Regions from separate parts of the Micromonospora sp. GCM10011541 genome, predicted to be linked through region 2. Evidence: riboswitches for the same ligand, from Rfam matches in the RefSeq annotation. Region 2 holds a riboswitch; each other region holds the start of a gene.
What was found. A riboswitch is a leader RNA that binds a small molecule or an ion and turns the genes downstream of it on or off. The one in region 2 is predicted to bind cyclic di-AMP.
Positions count from the first base shown of each region.

Region 1: another riboswitch for cyclic di-AMP. It lies ahead of ACFOYX_RS16920 (C39 family peptidase); the one in region 2 lies ahead of ACFOYX_RS14290 (transglycosylase family protein).
Region 3: another riboswitch for cyclic di-AMP. It lies ahead of ACFOYX_RS25495 (NlpC/P60 family protein); the one in region 2 lies ahead of ACFOYX_RS14290 (transglycosylase family protein).

Region 1 covers NZ_JBHSBP010000047.1:71,769-77,290, forward strand. Annotated here, with positions in the region: gene ACFOYX_RS16905 (CDP-glycerol glycerophosphotransferase family protein) at 1-456, shown strand, start outside; gene uppS (polyprenyl diphosphate synthase) at 500-1,282, opposite strand; gene ACFOYX_RS16915 (alpha/beta fold hydrolase) at 1,316-2,065, opposite strand; gene ACFOYX_RS16920 (C39 family peptidase) at 2,188-3,009, opposite strand; cyclic di-AMP (ydaO/yuaA leader) riboswitch at 3,237-3,377, opposite strand; gene ACFOYX_RS16925 (hypothetical protein) at 3,665-4,453, opposite strand; gene ACFOYX_RS16930 (hypothetical protein) at 4,606-5,124, opposite strand; gene ACFOYX_RS16935 (acyltransferase) at 5,243-5,522, opposite strand, start outside.
Region 2 covers NZ_JBHSBP010000035.1:68,263-79,331, reverse strand. Annotated here, with positions in the region: gene htpG (molecular chaperone HtpG) at 1-574, shown strand, start outside; gene ACFOYX_RS14315 (hypothetical protein) at 627-986, opposite strand; gene ACFOYX_RS14310 (SDR family oxidoreductase) at 1,055-1,753, opposite strand; gene ACFOYX_RS14305 (helix-turn-helix domain-containing protein) at 1,800-2,276, opposite strand; gene ACFOYX_RS14300 (LLM class flavin-dependent oxidoreductase) at 2,382-3,950, opposite strand; gene ACFOYX_RS14295 (glycoside hydrolase family 3 protein) at 4,201-6,036, shown strand; cyclic di-AMP (ydaO/yuaA leader) riboswitch at 6,213-6,386, shown strand; gene ACFOYX_RS14290 (transglycosylase family protein) at 6,384-7,052, shown strand; gene ACFOYX_RS14285 (YbaB/EbfC family nucleoid-associated protein) at 7,230-7,667, shown strand; gene ACFOYX_RS14280 (DUF899 family protein) at 7,734-8,009, shown strand; gene ACFOYX_RS14275 (M4 family metallopeptidase) at 7,996-10,029, opposite strand; gene ACFOYX_RS14270 (DinB family protein) at 10,553-11,069, shown strand, end outside.
Region 3 covers NZ_JBHSBP010000057.1:178,047-183,568, reverse strand. Annotated here, with positions in the region: gene ACFOYX_RS25500 (hypothetical protein) at 222-746, shown strand; gene ACFOYX_RS25495 (NlpC/P60 family protein) at 925-1,911, opposite strand; cyclic di-AMP (ydaO/yuaA leader) riboswitch at 1,973-2,108, opposite strand; gene ACFOYX_RS25490 (peptidoglycan recognition family protein) at 2,340-4,367, shown strand; gene ACFOYX_RS25485 (C40 family peptidase) at 4,432-5,433, opposite strand.

The sequences.
Region 1 (5,522 bases), on a different contig from region 2:
GACCAGGCCCGGACGGGACGGGCGCACCTCTGGGGCGCGACCACCCGCGAGCTGACCCTGACCGAGTGCGTCAACCGCTCGGACGCGCTGGTCTCGGACGTCTCCGGGGTCATCTCGGACTACCTCTACTCCGGCAAGCCGTACGCGGTGACCGACATGGGTGTCGACGGCGAGCACTTCGTCGAACGGTTCCCGCTGGCCGGCTCCGGTTACGTGCTGCGCCGGGACATGTCCAACGTGGACGATGTGCTGGCGGAGCTGCTCGACACCGACCCCAAGGCGGCCGACCGCTGGGCCACCCGGAGCCGCTACCTCGGCGACTTCCCGGCCGACTCGTACGCGGAGGCGTTCGTCGACGCCGCCCGCCGCCAGCTCGAACCGGACTGGAACCCACCGGCGCCCCGGGCCGCGGACGCCGTCACCCAGCACGGCTCCCCCCTGTCCCCGACGCCCTGAGCAGTCCTTCCGTCGCGGCGTCCGACGGTGCTCGTCCGGGTGGTCACGCCCCGAATCGTCGACCACGAGCGGAGTAGGAGCGCAGGGCGCGCAGGAAATCGATCTTCCGGAAGCCGGGCCAGTACACGTCGCAGAAGTACAGCTCGGAGTAGGCGGCCTGCCAGAGCAGGAACCCGGACATGCGACGTTCTCCGCTGGTGCGGATGATCAGATCCGGGTCGGGCTGGCCGCCGGTGTACAGACGCGCCGCGATGGCGTCGGCGGTGAGGCGTTGCGCGACGTCGTCGAGTGCGGCGCCCGCTCTCGCCTCGTCCTCCAGCAGCGAACGAACCGCACTGACGATCTCCTCGCGGCCGTCGTAGCCGATGGCGACCGTGAGGTGGAAGTGGGCGCCCCGCTCACGGGTGGCGTCCTCGGCGAGTTTCAGGGCGTGGCGGGTCGAGTCGGGTAGCACGTCCGCGCGGCCGGCCAGGTGGAGCCGCCACGGGTTGGCCGGGCGCAGGAGTGGCTCCGCGACGACCTCCTCGATCATCCGCATCAGGTTCTCGACCTCGTCGGACGCGCGTTTGCGCATGTTGTCCACGGAGGCGACGAAGAGCGTGACGTGGCGGATGCCCGTCTCGGCACACCAGCCCAGTACCTCGTGGATGTGCTCCGCGCCGTACCGGTGGCCCAGCCCGGGGTCGTCGAAGCCCATCTGCCGGGCCCACCGGCGGTTTCCGTCCATCAGCATGGCAACGTGGCGCGGCAGTGTCTGATGAGCCAGCTGGGCGCGGAGACGGCGGGCGTAGAGCTCATAGGCAAGGCGGCGGATGGGCTGCATCATGATCAGATATAACCACCTCAGCCCGCCCGCGCATCAGTGGTACGGGTCGAGGAGGGCGAGGACCGCCTCCGGGTCCTCGACGTGGGCGTTGTGCCCCAGGCCGGGCAGGGTGGCCACCGGGACGCCGAACTCCTGCTGGGCGTCGGTCACCATCGGATCGTGCTCGCCGCGAGCCAGCAGCACCGGCACGTCGGTCGCCGCGAGCAGCGCCGCCAGCCGCGGCTCCCCGACCCCGAACGCGGCCGGGTCCATCGCCAGCCGCCAGCGGCCGTCCTCCCGGCGCAGTCCGGCGTCGACCACCGGGTGGTCCGGGGCGAAGAGGCCGGCGAGGCCGGAGACCCGCAGGTAACGGCGGGCCGCCTCGTCCCGGCTGGCGAACCAGGTGACCGGCCGCTCGGCCAGCTCCCGGGCCTTGTCCAGCTCGGCGGGCGACCAGACCGCCTTGATGCCCAGCCCGACCACCGCCTCGATGGCCAGGCCGAGCTGCCGGGCGGCCAGCGCCAACGCCACCACCCCGCCGAGCGAGTGCCCGAGCACCACGAGCCGGTCCCGCGGTCCCAGCCGGTCGGCGACCGGCGCCAGGCCATCCACGACCCGCCGGGCCAGCGCCGCGAAGGTGTACGCCGGCAACGGCGGCGACCAACCGTGCCCGGCCAGGTCGGGGGCGAGCCACCGCCCCGCCCACCGGCGCTCCAGCAGCGGCGCCCAGGGCAGCCACACCTCGCCGGTGGCGCCCAGGCCGTGCAGCAGCAACAGCTGGCGGGTACCCGTCTCGTCGCCCATGGGGCGCAGTGTGCCACCGGTGGGACACCACGCGCGAGAGCCGGCGGCGGCCCGGACGGTCGGGCATACGACGTCGGGCACCGGCTCCTGGAGCCGGTGCCCGACGGGTGACGCGGAGTGGATCAGGCGGAGTAGCCGCGGGTGGCCATCCAGTTCGCCAGGTCGATCGTGGTGATCCAGTACGCCGGCAGCGCCGGGTTCGCCGAGTCGGCGATCCGCACGGTCCGGCCGTCGTTCTTGTAGCCGACCACGGCGATGTAGTGACCGCCGGGGAACGAGTGCCAGCCGCCGTCGGTGTCGGTGGCGGAGCCGACGATGTTGGCGACCACGCCGCGGCCGTCGGTGATGGCCTTGACCACGTCGGCCTGGAGCTGGTCCATCTGGGCCGGGGTGGCCGGGCCGGGGATCACGTGGGTCCGGTACGGGTTGCCCTTGACCATCTGGTTGAGCCCGCGGGTGGTGTCCTCGGCCGAGTTGGTGCCGTTCTCACCGGCGTTCAGGGGGGCGACCATCGCGTCCTGGGTGGTCTCGACGCCGCTGGCGCTGAGCGCGTTGCGCACCGCGGCCGGGCCGCAGTTCCAGTAGGCGGTCTGTGCCTCGTAGGTGTAGTCGAGGACCTTGGTCGACGGCGGCTTCGGCGCCGCCTTGCGGGTCAGGTCCGGGTCCGGCTTGGCCGAGGTCGCCGTCGGCGACGCCTTGGGGCTGGGCGAGGTCGACGGGACGGCGGCGATCCGCTCCTGGCTGCGGGTGGCCACGTCGCCGAGACGCGGGGCCAGCTCGGAGACGGCGGCGGTGGTCTCCTGGCGGACGGGCGCGTCGCCGGTGCCGGCGAGCAGGGCGCCGGTGCCGGAGGCCAGCACGAGCGCGGCGGCGGAGCCAGCCACGATCTGGTACGGGCGCTCGGTGGCGAGGCGCCGCAGCTGCCGCTTCAGGGTGTGCTTCATCTTGGTCCTCCACGGAAGGCGGGAGCGGCGCACGCCGATCCGACGCGCGGAGGAGCTCACGCGTGACGAGGGATCATGGGCGGTGCGACCGCGGGAAGGGGGCGCCCGGTCAACCGGGCAGCAGGGCCGATGCCGGAGTCAGCGCGCCGGTCAGGCGAGCGACGGCACCGCGGCGCCGTGGAGGCGGGGGGACGGACGGGGGATGGGATCGAACTGCACGATGTTGGAACTCCTTCCGACACCGCCTACCGGGTTAGCTGACGGATTCGGGCGGGAAGTCGCCCTACCGCGGGCCGTGGCTCGCGGATTCACCCCGGACGTGCACTGGGTCCCCGGTTCGTGAGATCACGATTGAGCGGGTCGGCGCGGCGTCGCTTCTTGCGATCGGAAACCGCACCGGACGCGCTGACACTACCGGTGGGTATCCCCCGTGCCAAGCACCCCCACCTGCTTAAACCTCGGTCACCATTACTCTGACCGGAACAGTCCGTCACTGACGTCACTCAATGGGACAAGCAGTTATGACGGAACCGTCGGGCCACAATCGGACATCGGGTGGCGAGCGACCGGAAATTGCGGGGTGGATCAGCCCCGACTGACCCGGATGACCGTTTCCCGATTCGCGTGACCAGGCTCACCAATTTCAGGTCACAATTCAGCCAACCCGTGCGGGCCGCCAGCGTGCCGGACGGGCCGGGGCCGCGCCGGCCGCCACCGGGGCGAGGGCCTGGGTCGTCGACTCCGTCCGGCGTACCGGGGCCGGGCCGGGCCGCAGCGCCGCCGCGGCGGCGTACGCCTCGACGGCCAGCGCGCGGGCCGCCTCGGCGGCCAGTTCCGCGTCCCGCCAGGCCCGCTGCTCCCGCTCGGCCGCCGTGCGGTAGCCGGCCCGCCGCACGTCGCGTACCACCCGGGCGAGGACGATCTCCTGTTCCGCCGGGTGCCGGCGCGGGTCCCACCCGTTCCGGTGCGCCAGGACGTCGGCGAGTTGCCGTGCCGACAGCTCACCCCGCCAGTGCGCCCCCATCGCCGCGTGGTGCAGCCACCGCTCCCGGGTGGCGTACTCCGCCGGAGTCCGCGGGGTACGCGGCGCGGGCAGCACGGCGGCGCCGGCAAGCCGACGGGCGGCGGTCTCCGCTTCGTCGTACGCCTGCCAGGCCCGGTCGACCTCGTCCTGGGCGCGCAGCCACTGCTCCCGCCGTCGGCGCGCGGTCTGCGCGGCCCCGGCGGCGGCCACCGCCACCTCGTCGGCGTACCGGCGCAGGTCGGCGAGGCGGGCCGCCTCCTCGGCGGCCGGGTCGGGCACCGGCTCGGCGTCGGACGGGCTCTCCCGCTCCGGGCGGGCGACCAGCGCGGCGAGCAGGGCCAGGGCGAGCAGGAGCAGGGCCGACCAGATGGCGGCGGCCTGCGGGATCTCGATCAGGAACTGGTAGAGAACGGTCTGCATGGTGGGCACCTCACGGGAGCGATGTGGCGGAGGAGGTCCGCACGCCCCGGCGCGGCGGGGCGCGACCGGAATGGGCGCCACCGGGCCGCCGTCGGGCGGGGTGCGGGGGTGAGGTTCGGTGGAGAACGGCTGCGGGCGTGGCCCGCGGGCGGTCAGCGGGTCGGCGGGGCCCGCGAGCCGGGGGCCGCCGGGGCGGTTCCGCGCGGGACGCGCTCCTTCGAGACCGCGGCGGCCACGGTCCGCCAAGCCGCCAGCGGGGAGCCGTTGCCCACCGGCAGGGCCTGCTGGCCGGTCCCGGCCACGACGTCGCCGGCAGCCGCGCTGGTGGACGCCCGTGCGACGTGCCCCCGGTCCGCGGTGGTCCCTCCGGGCAACGCCAGGCCCGCGTCGAAGGCGGTTGCGCCGCTCGGGGCGCGGCCCGCATCCTCGGGCCGGTCGCCGGGCTCGGGAACGGCGCCGGGCTGGAGGGCCGGCGGAATCGTGGACCAGGAGGGTGCCGGGACCGCGGAGGTCAGCTCGGCGACCGGGGCCGCCTGGGCGGCGGCGGCCGCGCCGACGGGCAGGGTGGCGGCGCCGAGCGAGCAGGCGACCGCGACGGCGAGACTGGCCAGCATGCGGGCCGTCCAGCGCGCCACCCACCACAGGGGACAGGTGAGCGCGACCGGAAGCACGGACCCACGCTACCGCCGACGGCGCGGTGCCGCATCGCCGCCGGGCGTGTCGCCACGAGTCGGGTCGCCGCACTGACCAGCATGGACCGACAGCGAACGGGCGGAGCGGGGGCCCGCCTCAGGCCGGGTCGCGCCGCCCGGCGTACTCGATCGGCCTGACCTGCCCGTCGCGGGCGGTGGCGGGTCCGACCTGGGCCGGCGTGACGGCGGCCGGGGCGCTCCGCGCGCGGGCCCGGCGGGGCGGTCCCAGCCGGCGCATCATCGGCATCTCGACGTACCGGTGCAGGGCCCCGGCGAGCACCAGGTTGACCACCAGGAAGCCGAGCACGGCGAGCGGGCCCCACCAGCCCGGCAGCCCGACCCCGTAGTGACCGGTCAGTCGGAGCACGGTGACCATC
Region 2 (11,069 bases):
CAGCACCATCGAGAACTCGCCGCACCTGGAGGCGTTCCGCGCCAAGGGCTACGAGGTGCTGATCCTCACCGACCCCGTCGACGAGGTCTGGGTCGAGCGGGTCGGCCAGTACGACGGGAAGACCCTGCGCTCGGTGGCCAAGGGCCAGGTCGACCTGGAGACCGACGAGGAGAAGGCGCAGGCCGAGGGGGAGCGGAAGGACTACGCCGAGCTGCTGACCTGGCTGAGCGGCGCGCTCGCCGACAGCGTCAAGGAGGTCCGGCTCTCCTCCCGGCTGACCACCTCGCCGGCCTGCGTGGTGGGCGACGCGCACGACATGACCCCGACCCTGGAGAAGATGTACCGGGCGATGGGGCAGGAGGTGCCACGGGTCAAGCGGATCCTCGAGCTCAACCCGGGTCACCCGCTCGTCACCGGGCTGCGCAAGGCCCACGAGCAGGGCGCCGACACCGAGGCCCTGACCGAGACCGCCGAGCTGCTGTACGGCATGGCGCTGCTCGCCGAGGGTGGGGAGCTGGCCGACCCGTCCCGGTTCACCCGGATCCTCGCCGATCGGCTCGCCCGCACGCTGTAGGGCGCGGCCGTCCGTCGGCCGCGGCGCCCGTGCTGCGGCCGACGGACGGGCGCTACCCGCGTGCCAGTCGCGCCAGGTGCGTCGCCTCCTGGGCGGACGGCTCGCCCGGCCCGCTGCTCAGCAGCCGCCACCGCGACGTCCGCCCGTCGGGGCCGGTCAGTTCGCCGCCGGTGAGGGCCCGGTCGATGTCGCGCCGCACGCGTTCCTCCAGGTGCGGTTCGGCGGCGAAGAGGATGCGGAGGCGCAGCTCGTCGCCGTGCCGCTCCGCCCCGGTGTGGTGCGGGACGACCGGGCAGGGCCCCTCGTGCTCCCAGTGGCCACAGAGGACGGTCGTGACGGCGGCCCCGGGGGCGGCCGGGTCGTCGTCGGGGGCCATCGCGAGGACCGCCATATGAGTGAAGCCCTGTCGCATGCCGCCATTGTGGGCCCACCCGCCCCGGGCGCGCGGCGGATCACCGGGGACCGCCGCGCGCAGGTTGGTCAGGGCAGCTCGGGGTAGAGCGCGGCCACTCCGCCGGACAGGCCCGCGAGGACCTGCCGGGAGGTCTCGTCGGCGATGATCTCGTACCGGTCCGCCTCGATGCCGTCGACGGCGATCCGGGCGATCTCGACCGGGTCCGACTTCGGCGCGGTCACCGTGGCCGTCATGTCGGTGTCCATGTAGCCGACGTGCAGGCCGGCGACGCGGACGCCCCGGTCGGCGAGCTGCGCCCGCAGCGCGTTGGTCAGCGACCACTCGGCGGCCTTGGCCGCGCCGTACGCCCCCACGCCGGGGAAGGTCACCCAGGACAGCGCGGAGAGGATGTTCAGGATGGTCCCGCCGCCGTTGGCGGCGATGCGCGGCGCGAACGCCCGCGCCATCGACAGCGTGCCGAAGAAGTGGGTCTCCAGCTCCAGCCGGATCGTGGCCAGGTCGGCGTCGAGCAGGTCGGCCCCGGTGCTGATGCCGGCGTTGTTGACCAGCAGCGTGACGTCGCCGGCCAGCGCGGCGGCCGCGGCCACCGAGTCCGGGTCGGTGATGTCCAGCCGGACCGGGGTGACGCCCGGCAGGTCGACGCTGTCCGGGTTGCGGGCCCCGGCGTAGACGGTGGCGCCGCGGGCCGCCAGTTCGGCGGCGAGGTGGCGGCCGAAGCCGCGGTTGGCCCCGGTGACGAGGGCGCTGCGTCCAGCGATCTTCATGTGCTGCTCCTGATTGTCGAGGGTTGGATGGCGACCGGTTGACCGGTCAGGCCCGTCGCAGTCCCGGGCCTGGGCGGACGTCGATCTCGTCGGGCGGCACGTCGTGCCCGGCCTCGCAGCGCAGCCGGGCGTGGACGTCGGCGCCGCAGTCGTGGTGTTCGACGCGGACCGAGGGGCCGGCCCCGTCGGCGGCCCACGCGTCCCCCCACTGCCGCAGCGCGGTGAGCACCGGCAGCAGCTCCTGCCCCTTGGGGGTCAGCAGGTACTCGTCCCGGGTGCGCTGTCCGGGCTCGCGGTAGGGGCGCCGTTCGAGCAGGCCGTCGGCGACGAGCTGCTTCAGCCGCGCGGCGGCGACCGGCTCGCTGACGCCGACCCGCCGGGCGAAGTCGTCGAAGCGGCGGGTGCCGAACGACGCCTCCCGCAGCAGCAGGAGCGTGGACCGGTTCCCCACCACCTCGAGCGCGCGGGCGATCGAGCAGTTGCTGGTCAACCAGGCGTCGCGCTGCTCGAGGAAGTCCGTCATGCGGACGACGGTACGCCGCTGGCTTAGGAAAACCAAAGTCAGCCTGGATCACGCCGATGGCCGGCGCCATCGGGAATACGGCGACGAGCCGGGTGTGCCCGGCCGTCACACCTGACCGGCGTAGAAGCCGTAACGGGCCAGCGGCTCGACCATGTTCTGCTCTTCGTACGACAGGTGCGACCGCAGGGTGTCGGTGAGGACGTCCACCGCCTTCTGGAGCTCGGTGAAGTCGCCCGGGTTTTGGATCAGGTCCACCAGGGCCCGGTCCACGCCCTCCACCACGTCGTGGATCACCACATGCTCCGCCGCCAGGCGGTCGAGCACGGGGCCCAGCCCTGGGTCCGAACGGCGCAGGTGCGGGAAGATCATGTTGTCCTCCAGCCCGTGGTGCTGGGTCACCGCCGTGCAGTACGCGGCGCAGTACGCCCCCAGCGTCCAGTTGTTCTGCCGCATGGTCATCTCGTTGAGCACGGCCCGTGCCGCACCGGCGGAGACCACCCCGCGCCGGACCTGCTCGAGCAGGTCACGCACCTGCCCGAGTTCCTGGCGCAGGTGGTCGTGCACGTCGACCAGGTGTGCGCCGACGGCCTGGGCGTGCGGGGTGTAGACGTGCCCGGCCGGCGGCGGCGGGGCGGCCGGGCGGGTGGACTCGTCCCACAGTTGATGGTCGGTCAGCCGTACCCCCGGATCCGGGGTGGCGGTGACGGCGAGCGTGGTGGGGCCGCCGGCCTGGACCGCCTCGCGCTGCTCCTCGACGGCCTCGGCGCGGCTGCCGGGCTCGGCGCGCTCGGCGGCGACCAGCTCGCGTACGGCGGGCGCCACCTCCTGCGCGAAGAGCTGGATGGCGGTGGGGTCGTCGGCGGCGAGGACGAACCCGGACGTGCCGTGGTCGAGGGCGAGGCCGGCCAGCTCCTCCACCCACTGCTCCGGCGGCCCGACGAGGAAGCCGGAGCGGGACGGGGTGAACCGCCCGGAGACGTTGAGCAGCCGCCGTACCGACCGGGGATCCCGCCCCGCCGCCTCGGCGCCGTCATCGACCAGCGCGTTGAGCTCGGCCAGCTCGGCCGGCCCCTTGGGCAGGTACGCCAGCGACGGCAGCCAGCCGTCCGCCGCCCGGCCGACCAGCCGCAGCATCCGCGGCTTGTACGCGCCGACCCAGATCCCCACCTCGTGCGCCGGCGCGGGCCCGCGTTTCGCGCCGACCACCCGGTAGTGCTCCCCGTCGACCCGGACCATGCCCCGCCGGTCGGTGGCCCAGACCTCCCGGACGACCCGGATCGCCTCGTCCAGCGCGTCCACCGCCTGGCCGGGCGTGCGGCGACGTCCCCCGGCGGCCTCGATCGCCTCCCAGAAGGCGCCCGCGCCGAGGCCCAGCTCGACCCGGCCGCCGGTGAGCAGGTCCAGACTGGCCACGCTGCGGGCCAGCACCACCGGCTGGCGCAGCGGCAGGTTCAGCACGTTGCCGGCGAGGCGGATCCGGCTGGTCGCCGCCGCCAGGTACGACATCAGCGTCCAGGTGTCGAGGAGATTCGGCTGGTACGGGTGGTCCTGGAAGGTGGCGAGGTCCAGGCCGACCTGCTCACAGAGCTTGGCGAGGGCGACCACCCGCGCCGGGTCGGCGGCGGCGGGCGTGAGGAAGCCGCCGAAGATCAGCTCGTGCCCGTAGTCGGTCATGTCCGCTCCGCCACCTCGCCCCGATCCGCGCCGCCGGTGGGTCGTCGGCTGCGTCGTGCCGGCGGACCCCGCCACCGTAGCCCTGGCCGGCAGCCGGTGCTCACGAGCCCTGGCCGGCAGCCGGTGCTCACGGGACCGGAGGAATCGGCAGGATTGTTCACAGCTCGGGTCGTTCAGCGGTGTCCGTCGATGTCCGGGTGGCATATGGTGCCGGACAACGGCATGACCGTTCCTCCGGGAGGAGTGACCTGTGACCCGCCACCACCGTGTCCGCCGTCCGTTCAGCCTCGCCCTGCTCCTCGTCGCCGTGACCGCCCTGGCCGTGCCCGCGCGCCCGGCCAACGCCGCCACCTACCCGTACCAGGACCCGACCCTGCCCGTCGCCACCCGCGTCGCCGACCTGCTCGCCCGGATGACCCTGGACGAGAAGATCGGCCAGATGACCCAGGCCGAGCGGGGCTCGGTGACCGCCGCCGACCTGACCACCTACCGGCTGGGCTCGATCCTTTCCGGTGGCGGCTCCGCGCCCTCGCCCAACACCGCCACCAGCTGGGCCGACATGTACGACGGCTTCCAGCGGGGCGCCCTCGCTACTCCGCTCGCCATTCCGATGATCTACGGGGTGGACGCGGTGCACGGGCACAACAACGTGGTCGGCGCGACCATCTTCCCGCACAACATCGGCCTCGGGGCGACCCGCGACCCGGCCCTGGTCCAGCAGATCGGCCAGGCGGTGGCCGAGGAGGTCTCCGGCACCGGTGTCGACTGGGACTTCGCGCCGTGCCTCTGCGTGGCCCGCGACGACCGCTGGGGCCGCACCTACGAATCGTTCGGCGAGACGCCGGACCTCCCCTCCGACATGACCACGCTGATCACCGGGCTCCAGGGCCCGTCACTCGGCGGGCCCACGTCAGTGCTGGCCACCGCCAAGCACTACCTCGGCGACGGGGGCACCGCGGGCGGCGACGACCAGGGCGACACCCGGCTGACCGAGGCCGAGTTGCGGACCGTCCACCTACCACCGTTCCAGGCCGCGGTGCAGCGCGGCGTCGGGTCGGTGATGATCTCCTACAGCAGCTGGAACGGCGTGAAGATGCACGGCAACCGGTACCTGATCACCACCGTCCTCAAGGGTGAGCTCGGCTTCACCGGCTTCGTCGTCTCCGACTGGAACGGCATCGACCAGATCGACGGCGCCGCCGGCTTCACCGCCGCCGAGGTCACCGCCGCGGTCAACGCCGGCATCGACATGGTGATGGTGCCCGCCGCCTGGAAGACCTTCATCAGCACCCTGCGTGCCGAGGTGCAGAACGGCCACGTGCCGCTGAGCCGGATCGACGACGCGAACCGGCGGATCCTGACCAAGAAGTTCGAGCTGGGCCTCTTCGAGCGGCCGTACACGGATCGGAGCTGGACCCCCACGGTCGGCAGCGTCAGCCACCGCGCGCTCGCCCGGCAGGCCGTCCGCGAGTCGCAGGTGCTGCTGAAGAACACCGGCAGCGTGCTGCCGCTGGCCCGGGCCGACAACAAGATCTTCGTGGCTGGCCGGAACGCGGACAACATCGGCAACCAGAGTGGTGGCTGGACCATCTCCTGGCAGGGTTCCTCCGGCAACATCACGCCGGGCACCACGATCCTGCAGGGCATCCGGGCCGCGGTCGGTCCGACCACGACGGTCACCTACAACCAGCGCGGCACCGGTATCGACGGCAGCTACCGGGCCGCGATCGCCGTCGTCGGCGAGACGCCGTACGCCGAGGGCCAGGGCGACCGGACCGGCAGCATGAGCCTGGACCGGGAGGACCTGCGCACCATCGCCACCCTGCGCAACGCCGGCGTGCCGGTGATCGTGGTGCTGGTGTCCGGCCGGCCGATGGACATCGCCACCGAGCTGCCCAGATGGGACGCGCTGCTGGCGTCCTGGCTGCCGGGCACCGAGGGTGCCGGCGTGGCCGACGTCCTCTTCGGCGCCGCGCCCACCGGGAAACTGCCGATGACCTGGATGAACTCGGTCAGCCAGCAGCCCATAAACGCCGGTGACGGGCAGGTTCCGCTCTTCGCCCAAGGCTACGGCCTGACGTACTGAACGGGTCCGCGGAGGCCGTCGGGCAGTCGACCCGGCGGCCTCCCTATTGCATGTTCGGGAGCGTCGCAACTCGGAAATCCCCGCCTTCGCTCGGCCGGGTGAAGAACTTCACAAGAAGTGGGCGATCGTCCGAAATCATTCCTAACGTCGTATCCGTTCGCGATCGCGGACACCACGGACCGGTAACGCCTAATTCCGCCGCCGGCCCCGTGGTACCTGGACCTCAGGCGGGAGCGGGGGACCCACACGTTCCTCGGTGCTCGACACCTCGGGGTGAAGCCGCCGACCGGCGGCCGGGCTCCTCGGCCCGAACCCGACAGCTCACCTCGTCGGCGTGGAGGAAATCCATGGCAACTGAACACAGCGCACGTCACCGCCGGACCGGCCGCCGTCGGGTCGCCGTCGGGGCGCTCGTCGTCGGCGCGGCCACCGGTGCCGCCGCGATCCTCGGCCCGGCCGCGCCGGCCAGCGCGGCCAGCGTGAACTGGGACGCCATCGCCCAGTGCGAGTCCGGCGGCAACTGGCACATCAACACCGGCAACGGCTACTACGGTGGCCTGCAGTTCTCCAAGGGCACCTGGAACGGCTACGGCGGCCAGAAGTACGCCAGCCGGGCCGATCTGGCCAGCCGCGGCGAGCAGATCGCGATCGCCGAGAAGGTCCTCGACGGGCAGGGCATCGGTGCCTGGCCGGTCTGCGGCAAAAAGGGCGGCTCGACCAAGCGCTACTCCACCAGGGACTCCGGGTCGGCGTCCCGTTCGGACTCCGGCAGCAAGTCCAAGGCGAAGAAGCGCTCCTCGCGGAGCGAGCGGCCGGCCACCCGCAGCCACCGGCGTACCGCGCCGGCCTCGGGCGGCTCGGGCACCTACGTGGTCAAGCCGGGCGACACGCTGTCGATGATCGCCGACGCGCGGGACCTGGCCGGCGGCTGGCACGCGCTGTACGAGCGCAACAAGCGCGTGGTCGGCGACGATCCGGGCCTGATCTTCCCGGGTCAGCGGCTGCGCCTGCGCTGACGTACCACCGGCTCCGGCCCACGGGCCGGAGCCGGCGCAGCGGACGAACGCCCGGCCGGAGCACCGGCCGGGCGTTCGCCGTCCGGAATGGTGGAGGGGACGCCGAGGTGGCGGGCGGGCCGGGTGGCGGATTGCTATCGTCACGGTGCTCGGAAAGGACGTGAAGAAAGCGCGGGTATGACCAACGAACCGTTCTCCGCGGCCGCGAGCCTGGATGAACTGCTGACCCGGACCCAGCAGGCGTTGTCGGCGATGCGCTCCCGGCCCGTCGAGCACCCCGACGGCGATGCGGAGGAACTGCTGCGCGCCGACGGCACGGCGGCCGACGGGCTGGTGCGAGCCGTGGTCGTCCAGGGTGGACGGCTGGAGTCCGTCACCGTCGACCCGCGGCTGTCGGCGGCGGGCGTCGAGGCCGTCTGCGGGCACATCGTGGTGGCCGTCAACGCCGCCCTCGCCGACCTCGAAGCCCAGGTCAGCGCCTCGGCACGGGCCGACGCGGACGCCCTGGCCGCGCGGCTCGGCGGCCTGCGAGAGCAGTCCAGGCGGCAGATGGAGATGTTCAGCCAGGCGATGGAACACGCCGCGGCCCGGCTGGGCGGCGGCCGGCCGGACTGACCCGCGCCGGCCGACCGAGGCGCGCCCGGGCCGGCAGAATGTCGGTGCCCGGTTCAGGATCCCGGCATGGAGAAACCGCGGATCGTGACGGCCGAGGAGTGCCAGCGGGAGCGCGACGAGCTGCTCAAGGCCGAGAAGGAAGCCACCCGGGCGCTGGACGCGCTGGCCGCGCGGCGTCGTCGCCTCCCGATGGTCAAGTTCGACCACGGGTACGCGTTCGAGTCGCCGACCGGCAGGAAGAGGCTGCTCGACCTCTTCGAGGGGCGGCGACAGCTCGGCGAAGCGGTCGGTCGCCGGGAGGACGACGACCGACCGCTTCCCTTGATGATCAGCTCAGGTTGAGCGCGGTGTCGTCGATCACGAAGGACGTCTGCAGCGAGCTGTCCTCCACACCGCTGAACGAGATGGTCGCGGTGGTGCCGGCCAGCGACGAGACGTCGAAGGACTTCAGGACGTAGCCGGCGGCGGCGTTCACGTTGGAGTACGTCGCCAGGGTGGTGCTGCCGGCCTTGACGGTCAGCCTGTCGTAGACGGTGCTGCCCGACTCGGCCGTGTCGATGTGCAGGTAGAAGGAGAGCGTGGCCCGGCATCCGGCCGGGATGCTCACCGACTGCGACAGGGTGTCGGTGTGGGTCGAGCCGTACCCGTCGAGCCACGCCTTGTACGAACCGCTGCGCGCGGCCTGCCCGGTCGAGTTGGTGATGACCCCCGAGGTGGCGCTCCAGCCCACCGCACCGGACTCGAAGCCGGGGTTGGCCAGCTTCTGACCGGAGCAGCCGCCAGTGGGCGGCGGGGTGGTGCTGCCGCTGCAGGTCGGGTCACCGGCCTGCGCGGGCACGCTGACCGCGTCCCACGCGGCCTTGACCGTGTTGAACTCGGTGCAGCCGGTCGGGTAGAGGTTCTTCGCCGCCTGCAGCGTCCAGGTGCGGTACTTCAGGTACGACGAGGACGTCGTCTTCAGCAGCATCGCGTTGTACATGATCTTCATGGCCTGCTGGATGCCCAGGCCGGTCACGCTGCTGCCGTTGCAGGTCGAGCTGGCCGGCTGACCGTTGGTCGGGCTGCTGCCGTTGGCCAGCAGGTAGAACCAGTGGTTGCCGGGTCCGGCCGCCGCGTGCACCTCGGTGCTGGGGATGCTGCTGGAGTAGCAGTTGGGGTCACCCAGCGCCGACGGGTTGTACATGTTGCGGATCGGGCCGCTGCCGACCAGGTTGATCTTCTCGCCGACCAGGAAGTCCGGAGCGTCGTAGCTGGCGGGCTCGTTGGCGAACCACTCGGTCGCCGCGCCGAAGGTGTCGGCGACGAACTCCTGGGTGCCGTTGCCGGAGATGCCACCCGGGGTGTGGTCGTCGATGCCGTGGCCGATCTCGTGGGCGATCACGTCGATCGAACCGATCCACTGACCGGAGGTGTTCTTGCCGATCTGGACCTGGGTGCCGTCGTAGTAGGCGTTCTGGTCGATCAGGCCCACCCGGATCGGCCAGGCGCCACCGCTGCCGTCCGCGCCGTTGCGGCCGAGCCACTGGGCGAGCATCTTGTGCTCCGTCTGGGCGCCGAACAGCGCGTCGACGCAGCCGGTCTCCTTGTTGGTGGCCGTGCCGTTGCCCCAGACGTCGTCCGAGCCGGAGAACGTCGTGTTGGTCGCGGCGTCCTGGCAGCTCTGGTTGGTGACGCCCGGGTCCTTCATCGAGTACGTGCTGCCCGACAGCGTGGTGTTGAGGGTCAGCGGGCTCGGCCCGTTCCACGCGCCGGTGCCGCTGCCGTGCACGACGTGCTCCTGCTTGCGCAGCACCTCGCCGGTCAGGGCGTCGACGTCCACGGTGAGTCGGCTCGGGCCGTCCGCGGAGGTGCCCCGGACGGTGGTCTCCCAGGCCAGGGTCGGCTTGCTGTCGAGGGTGTAGACGACGAGCGTGGTGCCCTCGACGCCGGCGACGCTCTTCAGCTGGGCGCGGGCGGTCTTCTCCGCGGCCGCGGCCTTGAGCTTCGGCGTCGTGGCGAGGCTGCCGATGCTCTGCTGCTGGGCGACGGAGGCGTACTTCAGGTTGCCGGCGGAGTCGGTCGCCAGGACGAAGTCGCCACCGGTCACCGGCAGGCCCTTGTAGGTGCGCTCGTAGGGCACGTACTGGGTGCCCTCGGAGGTGATGACGGGCTTCTGGACGAAGGCGTCGTCGGAGCTCGCGTGCAGGTACTGCGGGCGGGCGGCGACGAGCGCGCTGGCCGAGTTGGCGGCGAGCGTGCGGGCCTCGGCCGCGTCGGGGGCGGGACTGGGGGGCGCGGCCTGTACGGCCGCTGCGGCGCCGGCGGCGACCAGACCGGCCGCGGCCGCGCCGGAGAGCGCGACGAGGCGGGATGAGAGCTTCAAGGGGGTGTGCTCCTGTTCCTAGGCGGCGCGCGGAGCCCGGTGGGGGCGCGCGCCGCGGTCAAGCTGCAAGGCGGGCGATGGTGGGTCTCCCGGGGCTGCCGGCGTTGCCCCGGATCGACGGACCGGCCATCCCGAGCCACCGGGGGTCGGTGACTCGTGGCAGCACGATCACACGGGCAGCGGTGCAGATCAATGGGTGACAGGGGCAACCGTCTCCTTCCGGTCGCCTCGCCGACCTCGTTGATTGAGGAAGCCATGATCTTCAATAGCCCCTGATCAGCCCTTACGTTTCCGGCCACGAACGAGGGCGTGTCCGAATCAGGGCTAATGCCGCTGTACGCTGATGGCGCCTCTTCGCACTCCTCCGAGGTCCCCACCGCTCCGGGCCGCACGGGTCGCCCGAACCCTGCCGAACGGACCGTGATCATCCGCCGTACCGCCGCCACGGGCCCGCCGTTCGGGCGACGGGATTGCGGGCGAGTGAGCATGCCGCTGGCGTCCCGGCGCGTGCCATCATGGCGGGATGACGTGGACCGCCCCCGATGTGCGCCGTCCCAGTGACCTTCTCGTCGCACCGGAGGCCGACCAGCTTCGGAACCTTCTCGACTGGCATCGCGCCACGCTGCTGCACAAATGCGCCGGTCTCAACGCCGACCAGCTGGAGCGGGCGCCACTGGCCTCCTCGAACCTGTCACTCCTCGGCCTGCTGCGGCACATGGCCAAAGTGGAGCGCAGCTGGTTTCGCACGCTCTTCCGCGGCGAAACGCTGGAAACGCTCTACTCCACGCCGGAATGGCGCGACGCCGACTTCGAGGGCGCCGATCCGGCGAGCGCCCCAGCCGACTACGCGCTTCTGGTCGAGGAGACAGGCTTTGCCCGTGAGGCCGTGGCTGCGGCCTCGATGGACGACACCTTCACCTTCCCGGACGAGGACGTGGCGTCGCTGCGCTACGTGTATCTACAGATGATCGGTGAGTACGCCCGCCACAACGGGCACGCCGACCTGCTGCGACAAGCCATCGACGGGGCGAAGGGCGTCT
Region 3 (5,522 bases), on a different contig from region 2:
GACTTGTCCCGTACAGCCATCAGTACAGCAATCAGTACAGCCAAGCCGACCGACGAACGGCGGGAGGGAGCGGCATCGGGCGACAGGTCGAGCAGGCCAGTGACGTTGCCCGACATCAGCCGACAGCGGTCTTGATCTTTGCAAGATAAAGGTCGGAGAGGGTCATCGGTGGCGCGCGCCCGGGGTGTGCCAAGGTAGTCCACCTGTTGTAGCTTCCCGCCATGGTATGGACTCGCCGGCTCGCGCTTGCCGGGATCGTTTGGTGCGCCGGCCTGTTGGCAGCCTCGACACTCCCAGGAGGTCTTCCGCTGCCCACGCCCATCATCCTGGCGTCGGCATTGCTGCTGGCGCTGCCGGGCTTTGTCATCACCCTCATCGCAGTCATGGGCCTCGCGGTCCAAGAGACCGGCACCCGTGCCGGCGGCGGCCAGGCGTTGTGGCGTCTGTTGCGCGAAACGATGCCGGGTTGGTTGCTCATCGCGAGCTGGCTGCTGTTCGCCGGGTTCTGGCTGGTCGGAGTTCTCTCCCTCGGTGCCACACCGGGTGTGCCGGAGCAGCGTGCCGGAACGTACGTCGTCAACAACCACGGCGAGGCGACGGTCATCAGCAAGGCTCAGTATCTGACCTTGAAGGCGCAGGAGAAGCGGATTGCTGTTTTCGTGCCGGGCGGCTTTTGCGTGTTCGCTGCGGTCATCTCAACTGCCCTGCTTCGTCGAGAAGCCCGGGACGAGGCGGTGCGTCCGTAGGGCCGCCGTTCGCGACCGGCCACCGATGTCCCCCACGCTTCACCACTCCCGCCGCAGGTGACGGGCACGATGACCATCGCTACCAGTGAGAGCAAAGCCCGCATGGCATCTCTGGCGCACCTGGCCGACCCGCTGACCGCGGAAGGGGCCCCGCCACGCGAGAGCCCCTTCCGGTGGATCAGCCCGGTCGGCCGTAGCTGTTGATCTGGCCGTCGTCGACGCGTTTCATCGTGATCGGCTTGCCGGACTGGGATGCGTGCACCACCCAGCCGCCGCCGACGTACATGCCGACGTGGTGCAGGTCGCTGTAGTAGAAGACCAGGTCACCGGCGCGCAGCTCGCTCCGGCTGACCCGGCGGGTGACGTCGTGCTGCTGCCGCGCGTTGTGCGGCAGCGAGACGCCGGCCTTGGCCCAGGCGGCCATGGTCAGGCCGGAGCAGTCGTAGTGGTCCGGGCCGGCGGCGCCCCAGACGTAGATCTTGCCGATCTGGGCGCAGGCGAACTTGACCGCGACCCCGGCGGGGCCGCCCGGGTAGCCGGACGGGCAGGGCGCGGGCCGCAGCGGGCCGCCGCCACCGCTGCCGTAGATCTTGAGGCGGAGCTTGTCCAGCTTGGCGATCTCGGCGTTGATCTGCTTCTTCTTCGCCGCGAGCTGGGCCTCGGTCCGGGTCAGCTGGGCGACCATCTCGTCGAGCGGCTTCTTCTTGGCGGCCAGCTCGTCGCGGAGTTCGACGACGTTGCGTACCTGCTGCTGCTGGCGGTGGGCGAAGCGGTCGAGCAGTTCGAGGCTCGTGACCACGTCGCTCGGCGACCGGCTGCCCAGTAGCGCGTTCACCGTCGACAGGTTGTCGCCCTTGTAGGCGTCGGCGGCGAGGCCGCCGACCTGACCCATGGCGAGGTCGACCCGGAGCTGCAACGGGGCGATCTGCTTGGCCAGGGCCTCGGCCTGCTTCCGCTTGGCGGCGAGGTCCTGACGGGTGGCGTTGTGCTGCTCGATGATCGGTTCGAGCTTGTTCCAGTCCTGGTCGATCTGGCGCTCGATCTCGGCGACCGACGGGTCGGCGTGGGCCGCCGTGGCGCCGCCGGTCAGGATGACGGCGGTACCGGCCAGGGCGGCGAGGGCGGTGGTGAAGCGGGACCAGCGTGGACGCGGCGCAGCCGTCATCCGGTCGTTCGACCGGACCGACGGTCGCCGCGGGGCATGGTGTGCCACCGGGCTTCCTGACTCCTTCTTCGCTGACCGCCTACCGGGTTAGCTGACGGGTTCGGACGGGAAGGGAGCCGCCCTACCGCATTGCTGCGGATTCACCCCAGGTAACTGGGTCCCCGGCTCGCCCGGAGGCGACTCGGCAGTGTCGGACCGTCACCACCCGGGTTGGGCGATGCACATTCCGGTCGACGATTGACCAGAGTAGAGAGCGCCGTTATCAATCCGCAACCCGAGACGCCGTGACACTCCGTACCCGAATTCGCATGGGCCGCGCTGGTGAAGGTTTCCTTCACTCAACATCACTGCGGGGAAAGGTATTGACCCAACGCCATGGGTGGGGTGAGGGTGAGCACGCAGTGACTTCCGCCCGACCTGGAGGTTCGATGCTCCGTCCACCCTTGCCGCCGAGCAGACGAGTTCTGCTCGCCACCGCCGTGGCTGCGGCGACCGCCCTTCTCAGCACCGGACCCGTCGCCGCCGAGCCCCTGACCGCCGGGTCCGCCGACCGCCAGCAGCAGTACGCCGCCGCGGCGGCCGAGTACGGCGTGCCGGAGATCGTCCTGCTCGGCGTGTCGTACCTGGAGTCCCGCTGGGACACCCACCCCGGCCAGCCCAGCACCAGCGGCGGCTACGGGCCGATGCACCTGACCGACGCCGAACAGGTCGCCTCGACCCCCGGCAGCTCACACGTCGACGAGAACGAGGACCCCCGGGGCGACGACGCCCGGCCGCTGGTGGTCGACACGTCGGCCGCCGCCGAGGCGACCGGCGACGTCCTGCCGCAGGCGTCCCTGCAGACCCTCGACGCTGCCGCCGCGCTCACCGGCGTGGCCGAGGCGACGCTGCGCACCGACGCCACCGCCAACATCCGCGGCGGGGCGGCGCTGCTCGCGTCGTACCAGAAGGAACTGGCCGCGCCGGTCGGCGCCGGCAGCGACCCGGCGGCCTGGTACGGCGCGGTGGCCCGGTACTCCGGCGCGGACACCGAGGACGCCGCCGCGGCCTTCGCCGACGAGGTGTACGACCAGATCAGCGTCGGCGCCAGCCGGATGACCGACGACGGCCAGCGGGTCACCCTCGCCGCCCGCCAGGTGTCCCCTGACGAGTCGGGGCTGCACCGGCTCGGGTTGCGCCGCGCCGAGCGGCCGGACGGCCTGGAGTGCCCGGTCCGCCTCGCCTGCGAGTGGATCCCGGCCCCGTACGAGAAGTACGGCCCGAAGCCGGGTGACTACGGCAACCACGATCTCGGTGACCGGCCGGCCCAGCAGAAGCTCGAGTACATCGTCATCCACGACACCGAGGGCTACTTCGGTCCGAGCGTGAAGCTGGTGCAGACCAAGACCTACCTGGGCTGGCACTACACGCTGCGCTCGGTGGACGGCTACGTCGCCCAGCACATCAAGGCCAAGGACGTCGGCTGGCAGGCCGGCAACTGGTACGTCAACGCCAAGTCCATCGGCATCGAGCACGAGGGCTTCGCCGGCCACGGCACCTGGTACACCGAGGCGATGTACCGGACGTCGGCGAAGCTGGTCCGGCACCTGGCGCTGCGGTTCCAGATCCCGCTGGACCGGCAGCACATCCTCGGCCACGACAATGTCCCGGGCACCACCGCCGGGACCGTGGCCGATATGCACTGGGACCCGGGCCCGTACTGGGACTGGTCGCACTACTTCGACCTGATGAAGGCGCCGTTCCAGTCGACCGGCACCCCGCACACCGGTCTGGTCACCATCGACCCGGACTTCGCCAGCAACCGCCCGGCGTTCTACGGCTGCAACCAGCAGCCGCCGGGCGTGCCGGATCCGCCGCCGCCGGCCGAGCCCTGCCCGCTGCGCGGCTCGTCCTCGGTCATCCTGCACAGCGCCCCGAGCCTGGACGCCCCGCTGGTCAACGACCGGGGGCTGCGCCCGAACGGCACGCCGGACACCATGTACATCAAGGACCATGGTGCCCGCGCCTCGGCCGGTCAGACGTACGCCCTCGCGGACGTCCAGGGTGACTGGACCGCGATCTGGTACCTCGGCCAGAAGGCCTGGTTCTTCAACCCGTCCGCCGCGCCCACCGCGAAGTGGGCGCAGGGCTTCGTGGTGACGCCCAAGCCGGGCAAGACCACGATCCCGGTGTACGGGCGGGCCTACCCCGAGCGGGCCGCCTACCCGGCCACCATCCCGTACCAGGGCATCTCGCCGCTGCAGTACACCTTCGCGGCGGGCCAGCGGTACGCGCTCGGCGGCGTCCTCCCGGGCGAGTACTACCGGGCGGTCTCGTTCGACGGCTCCGCCCCCGGCGACCGGACGGTGGTCCGGGGCGAGAACCAGTACGTGCAGATCCAGTTCGGCCACCGGGTGATGTTCGCGAACCTGGACGACGTGCTGATCCTGCCGGCCGCGGTGGGCGCGCCGCAGTAGCCACCGCATCCGACGACGAAGGCCCCCGGTCAGCTCGACCGGGGGCCTTCGTCGTCGGATCGGATCAGGTGACTCGGCGGTAGCCGGCCACCGGCATGTAGTTGACCTGGCTCACCTGGACCGGTTTGCCGGTCCGTGGCGCGTGCACCATCAGGCCGTTGCCGAGGTACAGGCCGACGTGGTGCAGGTCGCTGTAGAAGAACACCAGGTCACCGGGGCGGGCGTCGGAGCGGGAGACCGCCCTGCCCTCGCTCCACTGGGCGCCGGTGAAGTGGGTCAGGTAGATGCCCGCCGCCTTGTAGGCGTACTGGGTCAGACCGGAGCAGTCGAACGAGTTCGGGCCGGTGGCGCCCCAGACGTACGGGTCGCCGACCTGCTGGCAGGCGACCCGGATGGCGGTCTGCGCGGCGCTGCTGACCACACCGTTGATGGTCGGGCAGCCGGTGACCTTCACCGTGGTCTTCGGCAGCGCGGCGGTGAGGCGCTTGATCTCGGCGTCGATCTGCTTCTTCTTCGCCGCCAGCTCGTCGCGCTGCTTGATCTGGGTGGCGATCAGCGCGTCCAGCTTCGCCTTCTGCGCCTTGTACTTGTCGCGGACGGCGAGCACGCCGGCGATCTGCTTGCGCTCCTGCGTGGCGAGCCGGTCGAGGATGGTGAGCTGCTCGGCGAGCGTCCCCGGCTTGGCGTCGACCAGCAGGGCGCCGACCTCCTGGGAGGGGCCCTGCATGTAGTAGCGGGAGGCCAGTTCGCCGACCCGGTTCATGGCGAGCGTGGACTCCAGCTCCAGCGGCGCCATCTTCTTCTGCAGGTTCGCCGACTTCTTCTGGTTGACCTTCAGCTGGGCGCGGATCTTGTTGTAGCCCTCGATGGTGGGCTCCAGCTGCTCCCACTGCTTGTCGATCTGCGCCTCGATCTCGTCCACCGACGGCGCGGCGTGCGCCGGCGCGGCGACGAGTCCGGCACCGACGGCGACGGCCGCGACCAGGGTGAGCAGACGGTGTACGACCCGGCGGGCGCCGACCGGTCGGACGGGCGGCTGACTCCGGGCGTGACGATGAGGGGGCATGGTTGCCACCGGCACCGACTCCTTTTGCAACCGACCGCCGGGCGCCTCGTGAGGGGGAAGATCGAGGCAGACGACCCACAGCGGTCGGT